Regions from separate parts of the Arthrobacter sp. AK01 genome, predicted to be linked through region 1. Evidence: riboswitches for the same ligand, from Rfam matches in the RefSeq annotation. Region 1 holds a riboswitch; the other holds the start of a gene.

Region 1 (3,411 bases):
CGGTGGCGTTGAGCTTCATGGTGCACGAGCCCAGCGGGATCATGGTGCGATCCAGTGCGAGGTCGCGGTCAGAGAGCTTGCGGATGTAGCGGAGGAGCTGGGTTTCGGAGCGGTGCGTGTTGAACACCGGGTGCTGCATGAAGTCGCTCGTGCGCTCAACAGAGCCCTCAAGCGCAAAGCCATCAGCGGACTCAAGCACCGAAGCGCCGAAGACCGACGCGACGTCGGCGACAACCGCCGTCGTCGTGGTCTCATCAACCGAGATGCCCACCGTGTCAGCGTCAACGCCGCGGAGGTTGATGCCCTTCGCTTCCGCAGCGGCCACGATCGCGGCAGCCTTGCCGGGGACGCGGACGGTGATGGTGTCGAAGAAGGAACCGTGGAGGACCTCGACGCCGGCAGCCTTCAGCGACGCTGCGAGGGTCCGGGCGTGGCCGTGGGCGGTCTCGGCGATCGCCTTCAGGCCTTCCGGGCCGTGGTAGACGGCGTACATCGAGGCCACGATGGCGAGGAGTGCCTGGGCGGTACAGATGTTGGAGGTAGCCTTCTCGCGGCGGATGTGCTGCTCGCGGGTCTGCAGCGCCAAGCGGTAGGCGGGGACACCGGCGTCGTCCTTGGAAACGCCCACCAGACGGCCGGGCATGGAACGCTCCAGGCCCTTCTGGACGGCCATGTACGCGGCGTGCGGGCCGCCGAAGAACAGCGGAACGCCCAAGCGCTGCGCGGAACCAACAGCGATATCGGCGCCCTGCTCACCCGGAGGGGTGATGAGCGTCAGGGACAGGAGGTCGGCAGCAACAGTAACCAGCGCGCCGCGTTCCTTGGCTTCAGCAATGACGGCAGAGTGGTCGAACACGCGTCCCGAAACGCCGGGCTGCTGCAGGACGACGCCGTTGATGGCGCCTTCCGGGAGACCGAGCGAGAGGTCGGCGACCTCAACGTCGAAGCCGAGGGCTTCGGCGCGGCCCTTCACAATGGCGATGGTCTGCGGCAGGCAGTCGGCGTCAAGAACGGTCTTGCCGTCCTGGGCGGCCTTGTTCTTGTTGGCGCGGCGCATCATCAGGACGGCCTCGGCCACGGCCGTTGCTTCATCCAGCAGGGAGGCGTTGGCGATCGGCAGGCCAACCAGGTCCTGGACCATGGTCTGGAAGTTCAAGAGTGCTTCGAGGCGGCCCTGGGAGATTTCCGGCTGGTACGGGGTGTAGGCGGTGTACCAGGCCGGGGATTCAAGGATGTTGCGGCGGATCACCGGCGGCGTCACGGTGTCGTAGTAGCCCTGGCCGATCATCTGGACAGCGGTCTTGTTCTTGGACGCAAGTTTGCGCAGCTCTGCCAGGACCTCCACTTCACTCAGCGCGTTTTGCAGTGTGAGGGCGACGTCCTGGCGGATGTCGTTCGGAACGGCGGTGTCGACCAGCGAATCAACGGTGTCGTAGCCGACGGACTTGAGCATGGTCTCAATGTCGGCCTGGCGGCGTGCGCCGATATGCCGATCGACGAAGGTGGTGGAGGCAGAACTAACCGTCACGAAGGAACTCCAATACTTGGGCGGCGTTTGGGTACGCCACAGCGGCTCGGGTTCCTCCCCGCTCTGTATTGGACCTGAGAGTTTCCGCGGGTTGTTGGGACAACCATCGCTTGCACCGTCGGTGAGCACAGCGCCCATTGGCCCGAAGGTGGGCTGAGCGCCTGCTGCTTTCCAGAGTTGCCTTGCCGCGGCGGTGCGTGGGCCTGAGAGATTCCTGGGGAGGGTTTGCTCCTACGGCGCCTGCACCACATGCTTGCAGGACTCTCCCGCCGCAGATCATAGGCATGTTCAGTTGTACGCGACCTCAGTCAGGGCAGGCCACAAGGGTTAATTGTCCTACGTGGCGGTCGCCGCCGCAAATGGGCGACGTGCTACTTCCGCAGCCGGTCCAGGACTCCCAACAGGATTTCGACGTCGGCCTCCCGGCCTGCGTTGCCGTCGTCCTGGCCGCCTTCGAACATTGCGTTGAAATACAGCCCGTCACCCATGTAACTGACGGCCTTGGCGACCTCGGGTCCCACATCCTTGGCCAGGACATCGAGCCATTGCTTTTGGATTCCGGCAAACCTGCGGCGGGTTTCTTCATGGGCAACCTCGGCCAGGCGGGTCGCGGCCACAAACGCACGGTCCATCGGAGTCCCGGCCCACAGGGACGTCCGGATGAAGTACGCGGCAGCACCGTCCGGCGCGGCCCTCATCCGCTCAATGTCCTGTTCAGCCAGTTGGTCCAGTCGTTCCAGCAAGGCACTGATCAGCGATTCCTTGTTGGGGAAGTGGTACAGCAGCCCACCCTTGGAGACCCCGGCCCGCTTGGCGACGGCGTCGAGCGTGGCAGCCCGTTCCCCTACCTCTATGAGGAGGGCTTCGTAGGCATCCAGGACGGCATCCCGGGCAACTGGTTTTCGTGGCATGAGTACATCATTCCCTAAAGGCTTGTTGGGGTTCCATTTGAAACTGTACCGTCTGGACGGTATAGTAAGTGACATGTTCTCGCCGTCCTCAACCCAAGCACCCCGCTCCGCTCGTCCCGATATGGGCCAGGCAGCACCGTGGCGCGATTGGACGGCACTGGCGCTCCTGATGTTCCCGGTGCTGCTGGTGGCCGTCGACAACACCGCGCTCACCTTTGCCCTGCCCGAGATCGCCCGCTCCCTGGACGTGGGCGGCGTTCAACTCCTATGGATTGTTGACGCCTACCCGCTGGTCCTCGCGGCGCTTCTCGTTTCCATGGGTAACCTGGGCGACAGGATCGGACGACGGCGGCTGCTGCTGGTCGGCAGCACAGGCTTCGCTGCGGTGTCGGCTGCTACAGCCTTCGCACCTTCCGCGGAGTGGCTCATTGCCGGACGCGCCGGCCTCGGCGTCTTCGGCGCCATGCTGATGCCGTCCACGCTTTCCCTGATCCGGAACATCTTTACCGACCCCAACCGCCGCCGGCTTGCGATCGCCGTCTGGGCTGCCGGTTTCTCCGGTGGCGCAGCCCTCGGCCCGATCTTTGGCGGCTGGCTGGTGGAACACTTCTGGTGGGGTGCCGTCTTCCTGGTGGCAGCTTTCCTGCTCCTGCCGCTCCTGGCTTTCGGCCGGGTCCTGATTCCCGAGTCCAAGGACTCCAATCCGGGACGTGTGGACGTGCCCAGCATCGTCCTGTCTGTGGTCACCATGGCTCCTTTTGTTTACGGCATCAAGGAATTCGCAGTGCATGGCTTCGGGGCATCCGCGGCAGCCTTCATGGGCTTCGGCGTGGTGATGGGCATTCTCTTCGTTCGCCGCCAGCAGCGGATCGAGAACCCCATGCTGGATGTCGCATTGTTCAGGAACAAGGTGTTCAGCACGGCCATCGTGGCCAACGTGCTGTCCCTCTTCTCCATGACGGGTTTTATCTA
Region 2 (3,411 bases), on a different contig from region 1:
GTGGCGTTCAGCTTCATGGTGCACGAACCCAACGGGATCATGGTGCGGTCCAGCGCGAGGTCCCGGTCGGACAGCTTGCGGATATAGCGCAACAGCTGCGTCTCGGAACGGTGCGTGTTGAACACCGGGTGCTGCAGGAAATCGCTGCTGCGGACCACCTCGGAAGGCAGTTCGAACCCGGAAGCGTCCCCTACCGGACCGGCTCCAAAGGCGACGGCTACCGCGGAGAGGACCTCCGGCGTCGTGGTTTCATCAATGCTGATGCCAACGGTGTCCGCATCGATGAGCCGCAGGTTGATGCCACGGGCCTCTGCGGCGGCGATGACCTTGTCAGCCTTGCCGGGAACGCGGACGGTAAGGGTGTCGAAGAAGGCCTCGGAGACGAGTTCGCGGCCGGCCTTCTGCAGGGCCGAAGCCAAAACGCGGGCGTGGCCGTGGACGGTTTCGGCGATCGACTTCAGGCCCTCGGGGCCGTGATAAACGGCGTACATCGAAGCCACAATGGCGAGCAAAGCCTGGGCTGTACAGATGTTGGACGTGGCCTTTTCGCGGCGGATGTGCTGCTCGCGGGTCTGGAGTGCCAAACGGTAGGCGGGGACACCGGCATTGTCCTTGGAGACGCCCACGATGCGGCCGGGAAGGGTGCGTTCCATGCCTTCACGGACGGCCATGTACGCGGCGTGCGGGCCGCCGAAGAACAGCGGAACACCGAAGCGCTGCGCGGTTCCGACGGCGATGTCCGCACCTTGCTCGCCCGGGGGCGTGATGAGGGTGAGCGCCAGCAAATCCGCGGCCACGGTAACCAAGGCACCGCGTTCCTTGGCCTCGGCAATCACAGAAGTGTGGTCAAAAACCCGGCCGGAAACGCCCGGCTGCTGCAGGACGATGCCGTTGATGTCGCCGTCGGGAAGTCCGGCTGAGAGGTCGGCAATCTCGACCTCGAAGCCCAGTGCCTCGGCGCGACCCTTCACAATGGCGATGGTCTGCGGGAGGAGGTCTGCGTCCAGGACGGTCTTGCCATCCTTGGCAGTCTTGGACTTGTTGGCGCGGCGCATCAGCAGCACGGCCTCGGCCACGGCGGTGGCTTCATCCAGGAGCGAGGCGTTGGCTACGGGAAGTCCCGTGAGGTCCTGCACCATGGTCTGGAAGTTGAGCAGCGCTTCGAGGCGGCCCTGGGAAATCTCCGGCTGGTACGGCGTGTACGCGGTGTACCAGGCAGGAGCTTCCAGGATGTTGCGGCGGATGACCGGCGGCGTGACGGTGTCGTAGTAGCCCTGGCCGATCATCTGTACTGCGGTCTTGTTCTTGGACGCGAGCTTGCGGAGCTGGGCGAGGACCTGCACCTCGGTGAGGGCGTCGTTTCCGCTCGAAAGCCTCAGTGCAGTTTCCTGCCGGATGGAATCGGGGACGGCGACGTCCACCAGCCCGTCGACAGAGTCGTAGCCGATGGCCTTGAGCATGGTGTCAACGTCGGCTTGGCGACGGGCACCGATATGCCGGTCCGCGAAGGCGGTGGGGGTTGATTGAACAGTCAAGAGGAACTCCATGATTCAGGCGCCCAGTGAGCGCCACGATGATGTGGGGTTCCTCCCCGCTCTGTATTGGACCTGAGAGATTCCGCAGGGATGGTTGCCTGCTTGCACCGTCGGTGAGCCCGGTTACCCGGACTGCTTTCCAGAGTTGCCTAACCGCGGCGGTACATGGGCCTGAGAGATTCCTGGGGAGGATTTGCTCCTACGGCGCCTGACTGGATGTACCGGCAGGACTCTCCCGCCGCAGATCAAAAGCGTTGCGTCACCATAAGTGACACGCTTCACACCATAGCGGGTCATTTCGAAAAAGCGCAAGCAAGGTGACGCTACTGGTGCATCGCCTCGTGGATCTGCAGCGCAAACCAGAGCTGGGCAACAGTGGACGTTTCACCCATGTCCAGCCCCGTCAATTCACCGATTTTCCGTATCCGGTAGATGATGGTTTGCCGGTGCGCGAACAGGGCTGTCGCGGTTTTCTGCCACGAACGCTGCGAGTCCAAATACGTCCTCAGAGTGACAAGGAGATCGCCTTCCTGGCTCTGCTCGTAGTCAAAAATCGGGCCGAGAAGACGCCGGACCAGCGCCGTTCCTTCCTCAAAACCGGTGAGTCCCAGCCACGACGGCCCCTCCGCATAGCGGGACAGCCTGAGCCTGTTGGCCCGGGCTGAACCCAGCGCCCAGAGGGACTCCTGCAACGCGCGCTGGATGTTCGCAACGGCTGCAGGCGCGCTGATTCCGATCAGCGTTTCCAAGCCGGCGCAGTGCACCAGGATGTCGTCAGGCACGTCTGCCGGGACCACCACGTGGAGCCTGTTGTTCCGCTTCAAGGACGCAGACGCAACCCCATGCCGCCACAGTTCGATGTGCACGTTGGCCAGCCTGTCGCCGTCGTCCGCTGCTCGGTCCGCGGCGTCCGCCGCCATCGAGGCGAGCAGGAATCCTTGCGGCGGAACCTCAAATGCGGCGAGCCGACTCTCCATTTCGGCCACTCCCAGGCGTCCGTCCATGGCCTGCAGCAGGAACTCGCCGGCCAGCCGGTGGCGGCCTTCCAGCGACAGCACGATGCGCGAAAGTTGCAGTCCCAGCACGGTTGCGGCGTGGAGAAGTACGACGGCGTCCGGGTGCGGTTCGCTGTTGGGCAGCACCACCAGGAGCGCGTTGGCGTGGGTGGGGATGTCCATGGTCAGCACATGCCTGCCCCGGATGCGGTGCCACTGGAAGTTCTTCCCTGCCGGCGACACGTGCCCGGACGACGGAGCCCAGGCATCGGCGAGGAACTCCGGAAGCGCCCTCCCCTCCGGGTGCCAAGGATGGAGGCAGCGGCGGTCCACCACGAACAGCTCCGCGTCGAGCTCGGTCGCCAGCCGCTGGACCAGGCTCTGCCAGTGGTCTTCCGAGGCGCCCACGGTGCGCAGCAGATCGTAGACGCGCGCCGTCTGCCGGAGCCGGCGGGATTCTTCGAGCAGGGAGGACTCGGCAACCGACCGGGCGATGGCTATGAACGGCAGCGGGTACGGAATGTTGAGCAGGGGCAACGGCAGCCGGTCGCAGGCGGCCAGGAATTCGGCGGTCAGCGGTGGTGCATGCATCTTCTCGCCGATCGCCAAGGCACTGGCGCCGCTGTCCATGAGGGCCTCGGCGAGCGCCACCTGCCCGTCCGCATCGGCAGGAATGGACAGGCCGTTGGTCATCATGAGTTCGCCGCCCGTGACCCACTCCCACAGCCTGGGCAGGTCCGAGGTGTGGGCCCAGGTGATGCGGTTGTCCGCGCCGGCCGATCCGGCCAGGAGCGTGAGTCCCAACTGCGGTTCGGCGACGAGTTCGGCGACGGTGATTGCCATCTCTTACGCTCCGGTTCTCTGCTGTGGCGGCGCGTTTT

What was found. A riboswitch is a leader RNA that binds a small molecule or an ion and turns the genes downstream of it on or off. The one in region 1 is predicted to bind glycine.
Region 2: linked by a shared signal. The riboswitch ahead of gcvP (aminomethyl-transferring glycine dehydrogenase) and the one ahead of gcvP (aminomethyl-transferring glycine dehydrogenase) in region 1 are both predicted to bind glycine.

The regions. Positions count from the first base shown of each region.
Region 1 is NZ_JAJOHP010000013.1:79,902-83,312, forward strand. Features, by position in the region: gene gcvP (aminomethyl-transferring glycine dehydrogenase) at 1-1,528, opposite strand, end outside; glycine riboswitch at 1,710-1,807, opposite strand; gene LN996_RS06600 (TetR/AcrR family transcriptional regulator) at 1,900-2,439, opposite strand; gene LN996_RS06605 (MFS transporter) at 2,513-3,411, shown strand, end outside.
Region 2 is NZ_JAJOHP010000025.1:62,094-65,504, reverse strand. Features, by position in the region: gene gcvP (aminomethyl-transferring glycine dehydrogenase) at 1-1,535, opposite strand, end outside; glycine riboswitch at 1,685-1,783, opposite strand; gene LN996_RS10905 (PucR family transcriptional regulator) at 1,859-3,373, opposite strand.